4 regions of the Bradyrhizobium sp. BEA-2-5 genome follow, and region 1 is predicted to be linked to each of the others. Evidence: riboswitches for the same ligand, from Rfam matches in the RefSeq annotation. Region 1 holds a riboswitch; each other region holds the start of a gene.
The links. Region 1 has a riboswitch for cobalamin ahead of RX327_RS04940 (TonB-dependent receptor). Riboswitches for the same ligand answer to the same signal wherever they lie in the genome.
Positions count from the first base shown of each region.

Region 2: linked by a shared signal. The riboswitch ahead of metE (5-methyltetrahydropteroyltriglutamate--homocysteine S-methyltransferase) and the one ahead of RX327_RS04940 (TonB-dependent receptor) in region 1 are both predicted to bind cobalamin.
Region 3: linked by a shared signal. The riboswitch ahead of RX327_RS15200 (DUF1636 domain-containing protein) and the one ahead of RX327_RS04940 (TonB-dependent receptor) in region 1 are both predicted to bind cobalamin.
Region 4: linked by a shared signal. The riboswitch ahead of RX327_RS03410 (TonB-dependent receptor) and the one ahead of RX327_RS04940 (TonB-dependent receptor) in region 1 are both predicted to bind cobalamin.

Region 1 covers NZ_CP136629.1:1,083,468-1,088,281, reverse strand. The annotation lists gene RX327_RS04940 (TonB-dependent receptor) at 1-1,114, opposite strand, end outside; cobalamin riboswitch at 1,221-1,416, opposite strand; gene RX327_RS04935 (GTP-binding protein) at 1,642-2,571, opposite strand; gene RX327_RS04930 (amidohydrolase family protein) at 2,573-4,063, opposite strand; gene RX327_RS04925 (hypothetical protein) at 4,217-4,621, opposite strand; partial or broken gene RX327_RS04920 (ABC transporter ATP-binding protein/permease) at 4,774-4,814, opposite strand, start outside.
Region 2 covers NZ_CP136629.1:7,023,939-7,028,752, forward strand. The annotation lists gene RX327_RS32730 (glycosyl hydrolase) at 1-695, shown strand, start outside; cobalamin riboswitch at 1,239-1,459, shown strand; partial or broken gene metE (5-methyltetrahydropteroyltriglutamate--homocysteine S-methyltransferase) at 1,567-3,919, shown strand; gene RX327_RS32740 (hypothetical protein) at 3,937-4,134, shown strand; partial or broken gene RX327_RS32745 (cytochrome P450) at 4,616-4,814, shown strand, end outside.
Region 3 covers NZ_CP136629.1:3,297,265-3,302,078, reverse strand. The annotation lists gene cobN (cobaltochelatase subunit CobN) at 1-1,523, opposite strand, end outside; gene cobW (cobalamin biosynthesis protein CobW) at 1,523-2,557, opposite strand; gene RX327_RS15200 (DUF1636 domain-containing protein) at 2,554-2,928, opposite strand; cobalamin riboswitch at 3,021-3,241, opposite strand; gene cobO (cob(I)yrinic acid a,c-diamide adenosyltransferase) at 3,278-3,931, shown strand; gene RX327_RS15190 (cobyric acid synthase) at 3,944-4,814, shown strand, end outside.
Region 4 covers NZ_CP136629.1:759,068-763,881, reverse strand. The annotation lists gene RX327_RS03420 (ABC transporter ATP-binding protein) at 1-669, opposite strand, end outside; gene RX327_RS03415 (FecCD family ABC transporter permease) at 666-1,709, opposite strand; cobalamin riboswitch at 1,822-2,023, shown strand; gene RX327_RS03410 (TonB-dependent receptor) at 2,186-4,393, shown strand; gene RX327_RS03405 (hypothetical protein) at 4,507-4,680, shown strand.

The sequences.
Region 1 (4,814 bases):
TGTCGCGCCAGTGCCGCTCGCTGGTCAGGTAATACAGCGTGTTGTTGATCTTGAAGCCGTCGGCGACGTCCCACTCGGTCTTGAACCGGGTCCAGCTGTCCTGATAGCGGATCGCGCTGTCCAATGCATTGTAGTTCTTGAAGCGCAGCGCGTCCTGGATCGAGCCGTTGATCAGCGGCGTGCCGAAATAGCGCGACGGGCTGCGGTCGCCGTAGTCCTCCGAGAGCGTGAAGGCGAGATTGTCCGACGCCTGCACCCGCACGGCAGCGGAGACTACCGCGTTCGAGGTCTTGTCGCGATCGACCCAGCCGTCCGACATGTTGCCGGTAGCGTTGATGCGGTACGACACATTGGGATCGATCGGACCGGTGCTGTCCACGGACAGCCGCCGCGTCATGTTGCTGTCGAGCGAGACCTCGGCCTCGTTAGTGGGCGTATTGAGCGGTTTTTTCGGGATCACGTTGATGACGCCACCGATCGCGCCTTCGCCGTACAGCACCGAGGCCGGACCGCGCAGCACTTCGATGCGCTGCGTCGACCAGGTGTCGTAGGGGAATGTCAGGGTGCCGGAGCCGATATAGAAGCGCGTGCCGTCATACAGCGTCATCACCGAGTTGCTGCCGGCAAAGCCGCGGGTGCTGAACGACAGGCCGCCATTGCCGGGCGCCGGCGTCGCGACGAACCCGGCCGCGTCCTGGGTGACGGCATCGAGCACATTGTGCTGGCCGCGTTCGGCGATGGTCTGCGCCGTGATGATCTCGACGCTGGCCGGCGTCAGCAGCGGTGTCAGATTGAGACGACTGCCGGTGCCGCCCTGCGTGGTGGCATTGAGCGTCGGCGATGCCGATCCCGATGCGCCCGACGCTGCGACGCGCGGCGCGTTGCCGGCTGTTGCGATCGTCGCGGGCCTCGGCCGTGGCCGCGCCGCAGCGGCCATGTCACGGCTGCGCGCCGCAGGCTTCGGCTTGGCGGTCACCGAGGGCGCGACCTCGATCGGATCGAGCCTGGTTGGTGGAGGTGTTTGTGCCGAGCCTTCGGCCGGCAACAACAGCGATGACAGGGAGCAGACGAGACCGAGGCGCCATTTGCGCGCAACGGGAAAGGACGGAGACATGAAAGGGACTCGCGATAACGTGGCACGTCACCGCGAACGCGGACTGGCGCATTGCCCAAAAGGCAGTGCTCCGATCCCACCAGGACACCCCCGCCCAATGTGCTCGCGTGTGACCACGACTGACGGCAGGTCTCCTGGCTCGCGGGTCGTTGCCTGTCGCCGCCTTCCCGGGCCGATGGCCCAGTGGCAAATTGACGAAAGGCTCGCCGTTTACAGTTGCGGGGACAGCTGCGGCATTGGGGTTACCCTCGCACCGCATTCCCTTTTGATCCCCGAAGGGAACCGTCGGCAAAAACGATAGGTGGTGCCGGCAAGGCTGTCAATTCGATGCGATTGTCGCACAAATGCTTTGGCGGATGGAGCTGCGGCGATGACACAGCGGCATCCGCGGATGACGCGCAGATGTAATCCCGTCATCGTGAGGAGCCGCGAAGCGGCGTCTCGAAGGATGCATGGCCACAGCCGGGCGTCCATCCTTCGAGGCTCGCTCTGCTCGTGCCTCACGATGACGGAAACATAAGCTCACATCACTCGATGTCGACACATCCCTGCATGATCGCATCGATCTCGGTGCGCGACAGAGCCCCCATCTCGGCGATAAACACGATGCGCGTGCGCGGCACGCCGGGCGACGGCACGCCGCCTGCAGCTAAGGTCGCGCGGCCGCCGGCGAGTTGAAACACCGTCAGCCGCCCGGGCTGTTCCACCGTCTCGAACAGTCCCTTGGCGCGCGCCAGCTTCGGCGCCAAGCGGTTGATGGCCTGCTGCAAGCGGGGCAGCGAGACCGGCTTGTCCGAGGTCCAGCTCAGCGTCTCGAAGCGCTCCGACGACGGCCGTCGCGGCGCGGTCTCGCGCGGCGCCGACACATGATCGAGGTCCGCCGGGAACAGTAGCGCGGCCGGCACCTCGCCATGCAAGGCATCAACCACCACGGCCGCCGGACGCACCGCGCGCACGGCGTCGCGGATCGCGGCGCACGCGGCGGCGTCGGCCAGATCGACCTTGCTCAGCGCCACCACATCCGCCGCCCGGAGCTGCGACCGCAGCAGAGCATCGTTCAGCACCGCCGCAGGCTGCGCCGCGTCGATCACGCAGAGCACCGTCTCCAGCCGCGCCTCGCGCAGGATCACCGGGTCCATCAGATTGCGGACGATGTCGGCGGGATCGGCGACGCCGCTGGTCTCGATGACGATATAGTCGGGCCTGGGATCGCGCCGCAGCAGCGTCGAGAGCGTGCGCAACAGATCACCCTCGAGCGAGCAGCAGATACAGCCATTGGCAAGGCTGACCACGCCGTCGCTGGCGCCCGCGATCAGCTCCGCATCGATGTTGATCGCGCCGAAATCGTTGACCACGGCGGCGATGCGCCGCCCCTCCGCATGCGCCAGCAGATGGTTGACGACCGTGGTCTTGCCCGCCCCGAGGAAGCCCGCGACCAGCAGGATCGGGACCGGCACCTCAGCCCCCCGTGACGGGGCGGCGCACCGGCTTGCCGGGCCGCGCCGCCACGTCCAGCACGCCATCGGAAATCAGCACCTGGCCGCTGACCACGAGATGCCGCACGCCCTCCGAGGGACGGTTCATCGCGGAAAAGGTCGCGCGATCGCTCAGCGTCTCGTAGTCGAACACCACGACATCGGCGTCGGCGCCGACCTGCAGCCGGCCCTTGGCGCGCATCGCGGGCGTGCTCTGCGACAGGATCTCCGCCGGGATCAGCGCGCATTTGCGCACGCCTTCCAGCAGCGACACGGTCTTGCGCTCGCGCACCCATTCGCGGATGAATTTCGTGAAGCAGCCGGCCGAGCGCGGATGCGAGGTGGCATCATCCGGCAGCGGCCAGGCATCGCCGGTATAGGTGGTGCCGTCGGACAGCGTCCACGGCATCGCGTCGGAGGCGATGGCGCCACCGGGATACAGCACCGACATGTCGAGCAGGTCGCGGTGATGTGCATTGTTCTCGGTGTCGAGGATGTGCCAGAGCACCAAGGTCGAGGGCTCTTCGGCCTGTGCCGCCAGCAGCTCCTCGCGGCTGCCGAAACGGTGACCGTCGGTCACGCGCTGCACCGAATCGTAACCGAGGCCGTTGCGCTCTTCGAATTTCGGATCGCTGAAGAAGGTCGCCGCCAGCACGGTGGAGCCGGTGCCGTAAGGATAGGCCTCGACCGTGATCGGCAGACCCTGCGCCTGCGCCTTCTCGATCAGCACGCGGCAGCGCTCGACGTCGGTCTTGCTCGACGAGTTGAAATGGCAGATGTGCATGTGCGCGCCGGTGGCGCCGGCATAGCCGATCAGGCGGATATAGGCTTCCGCCGCGCTCTCGGGGTCGATGCGCGACATGAAGGCGACGTGGGTGAAGGTCGGCACGTCCTTGGCCGCAGCCAGCTGGCAGACCGCCGTCAGCTCCTGAACGCCGGCGCCCGGCGCATAGGCGTTCAGGATGCCGATACCGATGCCGCCCTCGTTCAGGCCGATCGCGAGGCGGTCGAGGATGCCGCCGACCTCGCCATCGGTCGCGACGTTGTCCATCCAGCGCCGATCGCGCATGGCATTGCCGAACGCCTCCAGCGAGCTCTCGGCATTGGAGCCCGTCATCGCGCCGATGCGGGCAAAGGCCCAGTTGGTGGCGGCGCCGTAGTTCAGCACGCGGCCTTTCCGCGCCTGGCGCTCGTACCAGGATGCGACCGGCAGCACGCCGGCCTCGAGATCCAGCGTCGTCGTGACGCCGTCGAACGCCTGCATGCGGTCGGCCGGGACCGACTGGCCATGCGCGTGCAGGTCGATGAAGCCGGGCGCCACCACGAGCCCGGTCGCGTCGATCACCCGCTCGGCGCCGCCGAGGCCCGTGCCGACAGCGGCGATCCTGCCATCCACCACCGCCACGTCACCAACGGCATCCATCCCGCTCGCGGGATCCACCACCCGGCCGCCGCTGATCACCAAGCCACCCATCTCGCCACTCCCCGCATTCCGAAACCGACCGGTCCCTTGTCGAGCACAGAGAAGCGCATCGTACTGATCGCAGCAAGCCGGCCAGGGTTGTGGCGACATGCTGTGACGGAATATCCGCCGCGCGGTGATGGCGATTGCAGAGCGAGGCCCTTCCTACGCTCCGGTTGCACGCCGCGACGGCAGCCCGCGCCAGAGATCGGGGCCGGGCTTCACGCGGCTCGCCACGAGTTTCGGCGGCGTGCGGTCCTTGGTGTGGTCCTTGGCGATCGCCGCTTCGACCGCCCGCTTGAGCCTGACATTGTCGATCTGCGCCAGGAATCGCCGGACGACGGCATCCTGATCCGCGCCCTGACCGGAGATCGCCGCGCACAGCTCCGCGGTCGTCCTGCGGAAGAAGTGGAAGGCGTCATCGGCCGCGCCACCCAGCCGGTCGACCTCGCCGGCCACACCGAGCGCGTGCATCCGATCGTCGTCGTCGAGCGTCACTGCGAAGCGCAGCACGGCAAGCTGCCAGGCACGGAGCAGCTTGCTCTCCGGTTCGGTCGCATTCTCGCGCATTAGTCGAACACCCCGCGCGCCTGACTTCCTTCGGCTGTCGAGGGAGGTCGGGCGTGGCGCGACTATCCTTGTGCGGGAATAGGTTTTCGAGGGGAGCGCGCGCCCGATCGCATAGGAATCGCATAGGCAGAGCGCACCGAGCCCCAATTCGCTCAGATCCCCTCGAACTGCAGCCGGGCCAGCCGGGCGTAGA
Region 2 (4,814 bases), 2.5 Mb from region 1:
TCAGGTCATCGTCCGCCGCACCTGTAGCGGCAAAGCCTCCGATTTGGAGTTCGAGCGCTCCGTACGGGAACTTCTCGCGCAACGGGTATTCCTGGAACAACGATGTATGGGGCGCTGGCGCTGGGCATCAAACGATTTCGGTGCGTGACTCGAACCAGTGGAGCGTATGGTCGAACCAGCCGAATACGAAAGGCATCAAGAGCTATCCGCACGAGTCCTTCAATATCGGGAAACCGCTCAGTTCAATCAACACTCTGAGCTCGAACTTCAATCAGGAGGTTCCTGCTGGTGGCGCTTGGGACGCCGCCTACGATATCTGGGGCAACTCAAACCAGCAGGAGATCATGCTCTGGACAAACTACACCGGAAACTCGGACGGTAGCGGCAACGTAAAGCCGATTTCATATCACTATGCCCCTTCCGGGGCAGCGATCCCGGTTTACCGCAATATCAATGCAGGCGGGGCGACTTGGAACGTGTTTGAGGGCTTCAATGGTCACAAGGTCATCTCACTCCTGTGCACTTCGAAGACCAACAGCGGGACAGTAGACATCAAGAGTATCCTGCAGTGGATCAAGTCGACGGGCTATTTTGGCGACATAAACGTCGGTAGCGTCCAATACGGAGTCGAGATCACCTCCTCTCCTGGGGGAATGAACTTCAATTTCAACAACTGGACCGTGACCTCGAAGTGAAGATCCGCGTGCCGGAGATGATCTGAAGGGCACCAGCCGCAAACGGTTCGAACGCCTTGTTATGGAACATAAGCCTGCCTGGATACTCCGCCTCTGGGTCGACAGCGTATCCGAGCGCTTCGAGCCGAATTTTAGTTCCGCTCGGAATGAGCTGGTCCGGCTTTCATACTGAGGCGTGGGAAGGCCGCCAGCACCGGCGGGCGCTCCATCACTGCTTCCGACATCGGCAGGATAGGGCCCTCTCGCCCGCAAGACGCCCTTCTGCACGGCCGCCGAGTTTGAGGCCATCGGTTGCGCGACGGTCATTGGCCAGTGTCCGCGTTGGGGGTGCCAGCAGGGTGCAACAGACTTTATGCCGCTATTTCACGTGATGGCGACGCGCACGAGATTGTCGAAAGCATGCAGAAGCGCGCAGAACTCTATGCGATCGTTGGGTTTGCACCACTACAAGTCACTCTATTCTTCGGTTGTACCGAGCATCATTCCCGTCGGGATGCCGCAACAACCATAGTTTCTGAGGGTTGACGCACTCCCTCCGTTGCAGGTAATCGAAACCGTTGAGGTTCTCCAGATCACGATTGACCTGGAGCTAAGAGGGAAGCCGGTGCGCAGGTTCTTCGGAACGAAGCAATGCCGGCGCTGCCCCCGCAACTGTAAGCGGCGAGCCATCGTCCATTTCAGCCACTGAAGCGCAAGCTTCGGGAAGGCCGGACGATAGCTAGGACCCGCGAGCCAGGAGACCTGCCTCGGCAACATTAACGTCCACGGGCGGGGTGTCCCGGTGGTGCGGTTGCGACCCGTTTGCGCTCAACGCGCCTTGCGGAGTCCAGACGTGTCACCACGGCCTTTGCCCCCATTTGGGGTTAAGCCAATGTCCTCTACATCTATCTCCTCACTTGCGGTCGCAACTCTTGGTACGGCGCGCATCGGTCCACGCCGCGAGCTCAAGCTTGCGCTCGAAAGCTTCTGGTCCGGCACATCGGACGAGAAGGCATTGATCGAAGCCGGGATCGGATTGCGCACCGCCAACTGGGCGCGGCAGAAAAAGCTCGGTGTCTCGGTGATCCCGTCGAACGATTTCTCGTTCTACGACCAGGTGCTCGACACCTCGGTGATGGTTGGAGCGATTGCCCCGATCTATGGCTGGACCAGCGGCTCGATACCGCTTGCGACCTATTTTGCAATGGCGCGTGGCACCCAGGGTGATGTCCAAGGCGACCCGCACGATGCGTCCCGCGGCAACGCCCATCATGGCCAAAGCGTGCCGGCGCAAGAAATGACCAAGTGGTTCGACACCAACTATCACTATATGGTTCCGGAACTTGCGAAGGATCAGCAATTCCGTCTCGTCTCGCGCAAGCCGATCGAGGAATATGAGGAAGCCAAGGCGCTGGGCTACCAGACCCGACCTGTGCTGGTCGGTCCCGTCACCTTCCTCAAGCTCGCCAAGAGCAAGGATGCCGGCTTCGAGCCGCTGTCGCTGCTGGACCGACTGCTGCCGGTCTATGCCGAGGTGCTGCGGGAGCTTGCCAGAAGCGGCGCGGAATGGGTTCAAATTGACGAGCCCTGTCTGGTGCTGGATCTCGACGAGGCAGCTCATGACGCGCTGCGGCGTGCCTACGCCGAAATCGCCAGGGCTGTGCCGCAGATCAAGATCATGCTGACGAGCTATTTCGGCGGCCTCGGCCAGAACCGCGACACGGCGTTCGCGCTTCCCGTGGCCGGTTTGCATTTCGACCTGGTGCGCGCGCCCGAGCAGCTCGACGACCTCGCTCGCCTGCCCACCGACCGCGTCGTCTCGCTCGGTGTGCTGGACGGCCGCAACATCTGGCGTGCCGATCTGAGCAGAATTCTCGACCGGCTTGAGCCAGTCGTCGCAAAGCTCGGCAACAACCGCGTGCAGATCGCGCCCTCGTGCTCGCTGCTGCATGTACCGATCGATCTCGCGCTGGAAGTCAAGCTCGACGCCGAGGTGAAGAGTTGGCTGGCCTTCTCCGTGCAGAAGATCGAAGAGCTGGCCGCGCTCGGCAGGTCGCTCGCAAGCGGGCGCAGGTCGATCGCAAAGGACTTGAAGGCATCCGACGCCGCCGCGTTAGCGCGCAAGACCTCGCCGCGCATTCACGACGCGAAGGTGGCAAGCCGTATTGCCGGGATCGACGAGGCAGTGCGCCGGCGCGCCAGTCGGTTCGAGAAACGAGCCGAAGTGCAGCATGCGCGCTTCAACCTGCCAGCTTTCCCCACGACGACAATCGGCTCCTTCCCGCAGACCCAGGAAATCAGGAAGGCGCGCGCCTCGCACGCCAAGGGAGACCTGAGTGATACCGCCTACAAGACTTTCCTGCAAAACCAGACGGCACGCACCGTGCGCTGGCAGGAAAGCATCGGCCTCGACGTCCTCGTCCATGGCGAGTTCGAGCGCAACAACATGGTGCAGTACTTCGGTGAGCAGCTCTTAGGATTCGTCTTCACCGAGAACGCCTGGGTGCAGTCCTACGGCTCGCGCTATGTCAGGCCGCCGATCCTGTTCGGCGACGTGTCCCGTCCGAAACCGATGACGGTCGAATGGTGGCAGTATGCGCAGTCGCTCACCACAAAGCCGGTGAAGGCGATGCTGACCGGCCCGGTCACCATCCTGAACTGGTCCTTCGTCCGCGACGACATTCCGCGCAGTCAATCCTGCCGCCAGATCGCGCTCGCGATCCGCGACGAGGTTACAGACCTCGAGGGCGCCGGCGCTGGCATGATCCAGATCGACGAGGCCGCCTTGCGCGAAGGCCTGCCGCTACGGCGCTCGGAGTGGGCGACCTATCTCGACTGGGCGGTCGAATGTTTCCGCATCTGCTCGTCGGGTGTCCGGGACGAGACCCAGATCCACACCCATATGTGCTACTCGGAATTCAACGAACATCATCGACGCGATCGGCACGATGGATGCTGACGTGATCTCGATCGAGACATCGCGATCGAAGATGGAGTTGCTGGACGCATTCCACAACTACCGCTATCCGAACGAGATCGGACCCGGCGTCTACGACATCCACTCGCCGCGTGTGCCTGAGGTGACCGAGATGGCCGCGCTGCTCAAGCTGGCGCGGCAGCGCCTGTCCGACGACCAGCTCTGGGTCAATCCGGATTGCGGCCTGAAAACTCGTAAATGGGACGAGGTCCGACCGGCGCTCGCCAATATGGTTGCGGCCGCGCGCGAGCTGCGGGCAGCAGGCTGATCTCAGGGAGGCCGCCGATGCAATTCTGGATCAAATGCACCCGCTACGGCAACGCGGAACCCTACTATGTCAATATCTCGCTCGTTGGCGGCATGTCGCGCGAGCGCGACAAGACGATCCTCGAATTCGTCGGCGCTCAAACCATCGAGGTGAACGAAACGCCAGAAGAGATTCTGGCGCTTCACATCGGTACGTCTGCCGGACAACGCATCTGACTCGCAGGGCTGGAGCATGATCGTCTGAGGCCGATTCGATTGGGTATTCCCGGTGGGTTCTGATTCAAGGTGCCGACCGGGCTGGAGGCCAGCATCGCGTGGGGCAAACCTATTCGCTCCATTTGGACGAGATGGGCGTTGCCGCCCGCGCTAAGCCAGTGCGGTAGTCTTTCGCGCCGCATGCGCTGTCGTCGAACAGGTGACGCTAGTCAACACCGGCGGCGAGCAACGCATCGCGCCTTCAAGTCCGTGGTCCGGCGAAGGGGCGCGATACGTCGCATGCGGCCAACCAACATAGGCGGATCCCCATCGGAAGTAGGTTTCCGTTTGGCAGCGCATGGCGAAGAGTTTTCCGCACATTTTGCGCCACCAGGCTTTTGGCTTAGGGGCTACTACAAGATTAGGTAGATGGCTAAAGCCAAATTGAGGCCCTAGGGTCCGGCCGCGTTCCCCGCCTGTCATCATATCATCGACGAAAGAAAGTGAATTCGGCCTTTTGGCTATGTTCCGCCATCCGCAACAGCGCAAACGCCTGGTCGGCGATCCATCCCTGGTGGACAAGGCGGTGGACGAAATCCTGCGCATGTACCCGCCGGGCGCCGGCTGGGACGGCATCATGCGCTATCCGAGGACCGATGTGACCATCACGGGCATGCATATTCCCGCGGAGAGCAAAGTGC
Region 3 (4,814 bases), 2.2 Mb from region 1:
GCATGGCGCGGCGTGCGGGCGAGATCGTGATAGTCGGCGTCGCGCTGCCCCACCTCACCGCGCTCCGGCTGAACGGCAATGACCGATTTGCCGCAGCAGATCGCCGCGAAATGAAATGCGCCGTCACGGCAATCGGGATCGTCCTCCGGCGCGCCCCATGCGCGGCCGACATCATCCTGCAGTTGCCGCGGAAGTCCGGAAAGCGCTGCACGGTAGTCGGCGACGTTCCACGTCAAAGTCCTGCGCAAAAGAATGTCGCCCAGCGACGCCACCGGCTCAACATCAAATCCCGCAGCTCCGAGATCGGACAACAACGCTTCGACCGAAGCCAGCGCGTCGAGACCAACGGCATGCGCGATCTGGTGCGGCCGGCCGGGATAGTTCGACAGCACGATTGCGAGCCGCTTCTCCTGTGCGTGCTTGCTGGCAAGCCGATGCCAGGCGGCCACGCGTGCGGCAATTGCAGCGACGCGCTCGGTATCGGGTCGATGCGCAAGATGCGCGAATTGCAGCTCAGGATCGCGCTCACCAGGCGACTTGAAGCTCACCACGCCCGCGAACAGGCGGCCGTCGACTTCGGGCAGCACCACATGCATGGCGAGGTCGCCAGGCGACAGGCCGCGAAGCGACAAGGCCCAATTCTCGCGCCGCGCGGTCGACAAAGCGACCTGGAACACCGGGCATGATGCGGCGTCGAACGGCGTCGTACCGTCGTCACCGGCCGCGGAGAACGCGGTCGCATTGACGATGGCCGCTGGAGCGCATTGCGCGAACTGAGCGCGCAGCCAGTCGGCCACGCCCGCCGCCTTCAGCGAGGTGACGAAGACACCGTGGGCATCAAAGCCCTTCTCGCGCAATGCATCGATCAATGCATCGACCGGCGCCGTATCGCCTGCCGCGAGGTAGGAACGATAAAACGTCACCAGCACGCGCGGCCGGCCATCCGGTGCCGGCAACGCCGCGACGACACCGCGCCGGGGATCGTAGACGCCGATCTCGGGAAGATCGATCTCGCCGACCACAGGCCCGGCATAGAGTCCGGACGCCAGCGCCAGTTGCGCGATCACGGCCTGCGCGGCAACGGGGCCGCCCTTGTCGCACAGCACCTTCAGACGGCGCAACGTCGAGACCGGCAAGGTCGAGAATTCATCCAGCCGCTGATCGTCGCGGCCATCCGCCGGCAGCACGACGAGGGCGATGCCGCGCTCCTTCGCCAGCCGATGCACCGAGGCCAGCCCGTAGGGCCAGTAGGACTCGCCGCCGATCAGCCGCACCAGGATGCCGCGCGCCTGCGACAGCGTGCGCTCGACATAGGTGTCGACCGACAGCGGATGCCGGAGCTCGGCGAGATTGGCGAGCCGCAGCGACGGCAGGCTGCTCCCGCCGCGCCGCCAGCCGGCCGCGAACGCCGCAAGATCGGAATCCGAATACGAGAGCACCACGAGATCGGCCGGGTCCTGGCCGATGTCTCTTGGCGTCGCGGTCTCCTCGAGACCACGGCTCTCGCGGAAAACGACGTGCATCAGATACCAAGTCCTGACCTGATCGCGGCCTCGTCGATATCGCCATGCTCGCCGATCACGACGAGCTTCGACTGCCTGATACCCGCGCCCCAGGGCCTGTCGAACTGGTGGCGCACGCGCTCGCCGACGGCCTGCAGCAAGAGGCGCATTGGCTTGCCCGCGACCGCGATGTAGCCCTTGGCACGCAGCACGTTCTGCTCGCGCGCCAGACGCTGGACCGAGGCGACCAGCGCATCGATATCCGCGACCTCCGGAAGATCGATCACGACGGAGGCGAAATCGTCGTGCTCGTGCTCCTCCTCGCCGTCATGATGCGACGGCCGCGCCGCGAGGTCGTTTTCCGCCGCCGCCCCGAGCCCGAGGATCACGCGTGCGTCGATCGTGCCGTCGACGACGGGCAACATCGGCACCTCGCGCGGCATCTCGGCCGCGATCACCTCTTTCGCCGCCTTGATCCCTTCCGCCCCGGCGAGATCCGCCTTGGTCAGCAGCACGATGTCCGCGCAGGCGATCTGGTCCTCGAACACTTCCGACAGCGGCGTCTCGTGGTCGAGATTTTCGTCCGCGGCGCGCTGCGCTTCGACGGCAATCGGGTCCGGCGCGAAGCGGCCCGCCGCGACGGCCTCGGCATCGGCCAGCGCGATCACGCCGTCCACGGTGATGCGCGAGCGGATCTGCGGCCAGTCGAACGCTTTGAGCAGCGGCTTCGGCAGCGCCAGGCCCGAGGTCTCGATCAGGATGTGATCGGGCCGCACCGGGCGCGCCAGCAATTTCTCCATCGTCGGAATGAAATCGTCGGCGACGGTGCAGCAGATGCAGCCGTTGGCGAGCTCGATGATATTCTCCTCCGGACAGTTCGCATCGGCGCACGACTTCAATATCTCGCCGTCGACGCCCTCGCTGCCGAACTCGTTGACGAGCACGGCGAGTTTCTTGCCGTTCGCATTGGCGAGCAGATGCTGGATCAGCGTGGTCTTGCCGGACCCGAGAAAACCGGTGACCACCGTCACCGGAACTTTTGCGAGCGAATTCATTCGGCGGCCTCCGGCACGACGGCAATGGGGGGAATGCGGGCAAGCGACTGCTTGCGGAAGATTTCCGGCCTGCTGCGCCAGGGCACGAGGCCGTCGGGCGCAGCCGCATAGGCGGAGGCACCGGCGATCACATCCGCGGCATTATCGGCGGACAGGCGGCCATAGACATAGGACCAGCGGCCGGGCGCGCTGAGCGCGACCGAGCAGCCCTGGCTGCAGGCCGACAGGCATTCGACGGGAACCACATTGACGCCGTCGGGCACGCCGGCGTCGAGGATCGCGCCATGCAGGCGTGCACCGGGCGCGAGCTCACCTTCCGCCGGCGTCTGGCCGGCGCGGCAGGTAATGCAGACATGAAGTGTAACGCTCATCGCCCTTCCTGGATTGACAGCGGGTAGCGATGAGGCACACGAACCGATTTTGGACAGGTTCGTTCCCCGTCGCGGAACACCCCGTCCGCCGGTCCAAAACTCGTCGCGCTGGCAGGTCTCCCGGCTTGCGGAGCAGGGCTTTGCCCTTCGATCCCCGCCTTCCCGATTCCCGCGGGAATCAGTGGCTTCGGGCATCTCTCCGGTCACGGTCGCGGGGGCGGCTGCATTTTGGACCCAAATCTTGCCGATTCGGACCCTATCGCATTCCCTCTTCGCCTGTCATAGGACAGGAACCAACGCCGCACCACCATTCGTCCAAGCCTCGCACTTGTCAAGCCGAAGGAACGTGATGATTTCAGATGGAAACGACGCTGAAGACGGCGCCGTCGGCACCGATCTTTCGCTGGACACGCGCCACGCGGAGAAGATGGCGAAGAAGAAAGCCGCCCGCGACAAGATCATGGCGACCAAGAGCGGCGAAAAGGGCCTGATCATCGTCCACACCGGCAGCGGCAAGGGCAAATCCTCCTCGGCGTTCGGCATGATCGTCCGCTGCGTCGCCCATGGCTTCCCCTGCGCGGTGGTGCAATTCATCAAGGGCGCCTGGGACACCGGCGAGCGCCGCCTGCTCACCGGCCATTTCGGCGATCTCTGCCAGTTCCACGCGATGGGCGAAGGCTTCACCTGGGAGACGCAGGACCGCACCCGCGACATCGCCGCCGCGCGCGCCGGCTGGGAGAAGGCCAAGGAGCTGATCCTCGATGAGAGCTTGCGCATGGTCGTGCTCGACGAGATCAACATCGCGCTGCGCTACGATTATCTCGCGATATCAGATGTCGTCGACTTTCTGACCACGTCAAAGCCGCCGATGACGCATGTCGTGCTCACCGGCCGCAACGCCAAGGACGAGCTGATCGAGATCGCCGATCTCGTCACCGAGATGACGCTGGTGAAGCACCCGTTCCGCTCCGGCATCAAGGCGCAAGCCGGCGTCGAGTTCTGAGACTCTTCGGCGATGACGCGCGCATTGATGATCCAGGGAGCCGGTTCGGACGTGGGCAAGTCGCTCATCGTTGCCGGCCTTGCGCGTGCCTTCACGCGGCGGGACTTGCGCGTGCTGCCCTTCAAGCCGCAGAACATGTCGAACAACGCCGCCGTCACCGTCGATGGCGGCGAGATCGGCCGCGCCCAGGCGCTGCAGGCGCTCGCCGCCGGGGTCGAGCCGCATACCGACATGAACCCGGTGCTGCTGAAGCCCGAGACCGATGTTGGCGCTCAGGTCATCGTTCACGGCAAGCGCATCGCCACGGCGCGGGCGCGTGACTACGCGGCGATGAAGCCATCATTGATGGGCGCGGTGCTGGAGAGCTTTGCGCGCCTGAAGCAGCGCGCCGATCTCGTGCTGGTGGAAGGCGCCGGCAGCCCGGCCGAGGTGAACCTGCGCAAGGCCGACATCGCCAATATGGGCTTTGCGCGCAAGGCGGACGTGCCGGTCGTGCTGGTCGGCGACATCGACCGCGGCGGCGTCATCGCGCAGCTCGTCGGCATCAAGACGGTGATCGACCCCGACGATGCGGCGATGATCCGTGGATTTGTCATCAACAAGTTCCGCGGCGATCCCACGCTGTTCGACGATGGCTACAGGCTGATCGAAGAGCGCACCGCCTGGCGCGGGTTTGGCGTGCTGCCCTGGTTCGTCCGCGCCGGCGAACTTCCGGCTGAAGATGCGCTCGGGCTCGGCGAGGCGCGCAAGCCGGGCCAGTGCAAGATCGCGTTCCTTGCGCTGTCGCGGATTGCCAATTTCGACGATCTTGATCCGCTCAAGCTCGAGCCGGGCGTCGATCTCCTCATGGTGCGTCCGGGCGACGCCATTCCCGGTGATGTCA
Region 4 (4,814 bases), 320 kb from region 1:
GGGCGCGCCCTGCGCGGCCAGCCGTCCCTCCGACAGCACCAGAACATGATCGGCGAAGCGCGCGGCGAGTCCCAGGTCATGCGTCACCACGATCACCAGCACACCGGTATCGGCGACGTTGCGCAGCTTCTGCATCACGTCGATCTGGTGGCGCGGATCGAGCGAGGCGGTCGGCTCGTCGGCGAGGATCACCGGCGCCTCCACCGCGAGCACCCGGGCCAGCGCGACGCGGCTGCGCTCGCCGCCGGAGAGTTCGGTGACGCGGCGATCGCTGAATTCAGTGACGTCGACCGCCTGCATCGCGCGCAGCACTGCCTCCATATCCGTCTGCGACAGCCGCGCCGGATCGGTCGCGCCGTGCGGATAGCGGCCGAGCGCGACGATATCGCGTGCCGGCAGCGGCCAGTGCACCATGTGCCCCTGCGGCAGATAGGCGAAACGTTTCGCGCGCTCGCGCAGCGGCAATGACGCCAGCGGATTATCGCCGATCCGGATCTCGCCGCCGGACGGAATCAGACCGGCCAGCGCGCGCAGCAGCGTGGTCTTGCCGGCGCCGTTCGGCCCGACCAGCGCGACCAGATGGCCCGACGGCAGCGACAGCGAGACATCGTGCAGCACCTTGCGGCTGCCGAGCGAAGCATTGAGCGCGGTAGCGGAGAGCAGCGTCATGCCACGCCTCCGCCGAGCGCGCGGCGTTCGCGCATGATCAGATAGAGGAAGAACGGCACGCCGATGATCGAGGTCAGCACGCCGACCTTGATGTCCGAGGTCGAGGGGATGATGCGCACCGCGATGTCGGCGGCGAGCAGCAACGCCGAGCCGGTGAGTGCGCTCGGCACCAAGAGCCGCGCCGGATCGTGACCGATCACGGGACGCATCAGATGCGGCGCAACGAGGCCGATGAAACCGATCGTGCCTGTCACCGCGACCGCGCCGCCAACCCCGAGCGCCACGCCCGTGATCACGAAGAGCCGCAACCGCCCGACATCGACGCCGAGGCTCTGCGCCGCCTCCTCGCCGAGCGTCAGCGCGCGGAAGGCGCTCGCCTGGCTGAGCAGGATGGCGGCGCCTGCGATGATGAAGGGCAGCGCCAGCGCGACGTGCTGGAAGCTCCGGTCTTCCAGCGAGCCGAGCAGCCAGAACGCGATCTCCAGCACCACGAAGGGATTGCTGGAGAGGTTCATCACCAGCGCCGTCGCCGCCCCCGCAAAGCTCGAGATCGCGAGCCCGGCGAGGATCAGGATCAACAGCCCGGCATTGCGGCCGGCGATCGCAAGCAGCGCGAACACCGAGCCGAACGCGGCGATGATCGCCACCACCGGCAGCGCGTAGGAGCGCACATCGGCGAGGCCCAGCGCGATTACCAGCACCGCGCCGAACGCCGCTGATTGCGGCGCGCCGAACAGCGACGGCGAGGCCAGCGGATTGCGCAGCAGCCCTTGCAGCGCCGCACCGGACAGCCCGAGAATACCGCCGATCGCGAATGCCAGGATGGTGCGCGGCAGGCGGATCTCGCGCACGATCACCTGCGCCACATCGCTGCCGCCGCCGAACAGCGCCTCGATCACCGCGAGCGGCGACAGCCGCACCGGCCCGATGCCGAGCGAGAGCACGCACAGCAGGGCCACGAGCGCGAGCAGCGCCGCGGTGGCGCCCCACCGGCGCCGCGCCGCGACCTCGGCCGCCAAGGCAAAATCCTGCACGCTCATTGGATCCATGCTCTTACAGCGATCGCCGTGGCAGACAAGCGACACTCGACAAAAACCGTGGCCGCCCGGCCATTGCCCGACTTCCGCCGGATTGACTTTGCTACCCGGCCGAACCCTAGATGAACATGACGGTTCTTTCGTGAGATGAAAAGGGAATGCGGTGCGGGGAAACTTGTCCCCAATGCCGCGGCTGCCCCCGCAACTGTAAGCGGTGAATCCTTCGTCAGAAGCCACTGGGAATCTCGGTCCTGGGAAGGCGACGAAGCGGTAACGACCCGCGAGCCAGGAGACCTGCCGTCAGCCGTGGTCACACGCGAAGATGTCGGTCGGGGAGTACAGGCATGAGCTTCACCTGATGCTGTGAGCACGATGGTGAGACTGGTTCGCGGTGACGTGCCACTGACGTTACCGAGACCTCGCTTATGTTCTCCTTCCCTTTCCATCGGCGACACCGCGCGCTTCTGCTCGCGTCGACGATGATCGCGCCGGCAATCCTTTTCTCCGCCGCGCGGGCGCAGCAGGCACCCGCTCCCGATCAGCTGCCGGCGATCGAAGTCACCAAGCCGCGCGACCAGAACGTCACGCGCGCCAGGCCGGCCGCTGACGAAGCGCCGGCGCCGCGACGCCCGGCGCCGGGCACCTCGCAAGGCAACGACACAGGCAGCGGATCGGGCACGACAGCGACCGGCGCGGCCACCGGAACGGATGGCACCGGCGGCGGCCGCCAGTTCGCCGGCATTGTCGGCTCCTCCTCGGCCGTGATCACCGCCGACGACATCGCCCATTCGCCGGTGCAGTCGTTGCCCGAGATCCTCGCGCAGGTGCCAGGCGTGCAGCTGCAAACGCCCTATGGCGGACCGAACGGCGCCAAGACCTCGGTCGACCTGCGCGGCTTCGGCGCCTTCGCGACCGACAACACGCTGTTCCTGCTCAACGGCCGCCGCCTCAACGACGTCGACAAGGCCGGCTTCGACCTCTCCACCATCCCGCTCAATGCCATCGAGCGCATCGAGATCACGCGCGGCAATTCCGGTGCGGTGCTGTATGGCGACAATGCGGTCGGCGGCGTCATCAACATCGTCACCAATAACGGCGTCGGCGGCCCGCCGACGACGATGCGCGCCGAGGCCGGATTTGGCTCGTTCAACACCCGCATGGCCGCGGTCTCCGCGGCGCTCAACTCCGGACCGTGGTCCACCTCGTTCTACGGCAACGGCATCAAGTCCGACGGCTACCGCGTCAACAATGCGCTCGACCAGCGCAACGCCGTCGGCAACATCAACTACACGACGCCTGATCTCACCGCCTTCCTGACCGTCACCGGCAGCGACCAGAAGCTCGGCCTGCCCGGCGGACGGCTGGTCGATCCGTCGATCGGCGTCAATGAGCTGCTCACCGACCGCCGCGGCGCCGCGACGCCCTTCGACTATGCCAACCAGCAGACCGCCAGCGTCACCGCCGGCTTCACCAGGTCGCTGATGAACGGCGTCGACCTCATCGTCGACGGCGGCTGGCGGCAGCGCGAGACGCAGAGCGGCTTCTTCGGCAGGGTGCCGACCATCAGCTTCGCCTCGACCTACAATGACGCCGCGCTGCAGACCTGGTCTCTGACACCGCGGCTCAGCGTCAAGAACGTGATGCTGGGCATGCCGTCGACGATCCTGACCGGCATCGACTATTACGATTCGACCTTCCGCGAGGCGCGCGGCGCCTATCAGGGCGTCGATCCCTTCCATATCTACAATATCGAGCAGCAGTCCGTGGCCGGCTATTGGCAACATACGCTGGGCCTGTTGCCGACGACCGACTTCTCCTACGGCGCGCGGGTCCAGAACACCAGCATCTCGGCGCGCGATCGCTACGATCCGAATGCGCCGTTCGCGTTCGATGCACAGGCAGCGCCGCTCGACAGCAACGAGACGCAATACGCGCTGCATGTCGGCGTCGAGCATCGCCTGACCGACACCTTCTCGGTGTTCGGCCGCGCGGCCCGCGCGTTCCGCACGCCAGATGTCGATGAGCGCGTTGCATCAGGGCCGTCATTCGACCCACTGACCTTCGCCCCGATCCCGCAAACGTTCCAGCTCAAGACCCAGACCTCGCAGGACATCGAGGGCGGCTTCCGCGTCAGGACCAATCGCTTCCAGGTCCAGACCAGCGTCTATCTGATGGATCTCGACAACGAGATCCATTTCAACCCGGTGCTGTTCTACAACACCAACCTCGACCCCACCCGCCGCTACGGCTCCGAGACCAGCGCCTCGCTCGGGGTCAGCGACAGCGTAACCCTGCGCGGCGGCATGGCGATCACCCGGGCCGTCTTCCGCGAAGGCGTCTGGGCGGGCAACGACGTGCCGCTGGTGTCGCGCTACACCGCGAGTGCGGGCCTCACCTGGAACATCTGGCAGAACTATCTGGTGCTGGACGCCACGGTTCGGGCCTGGAGTTCGCGCATCATGGACAACGACCAGGCCAACACCCAGAGCCGGATTCCCGGCAACGCCACCGCCGATATCAAGCTGAGCGGGCAAGTTGACCGCTACTTCTGGTCGCTCAGCGTCAACAATGTGCTGGACGCGCTCTACTACGACTACGCCGTCGCAAGCACCTTCACGGACGGTCGCTTCAGCGCCTATCCGCTGCCCGGTCGCACCTATCTGCTGAAGGCCGGCGCCACGTTTTAGAGCGTGATCCGGTGGGGCGGGTGTGCCCTGCCGCACCGTCTCCCGAACATTACAAACGCACGGAAACTGGGGTAGAGTTCCGGCAGCTGATTTGACCCGCGCAGGGGAAACGCATGGCCAAGGCCGGGAAGCAGACCAAGGGCGGCACGAAGATCAAGGACAAGACCGACGACAAGGCGAAGAAGCCTCCGCCACCCGCAGCGCTACAGGACGATGACTATTACGAGGACGGCGACATCGCCACGCCGAAGCTCGACCGCTACGGCAATGATGACGAGCCGTTGTGAGGCGCGGCGAATATCGATCGACAGATCCTGCGCGCAGTCGCGCGCGGCGGCCTGGTAGCTTGCGAGCTACCGAGCCCGGCTCGTCGTCGCCAAGCAGACAATAGGTCGCAGCGGGGTCATGGGCTGGCCCCCCT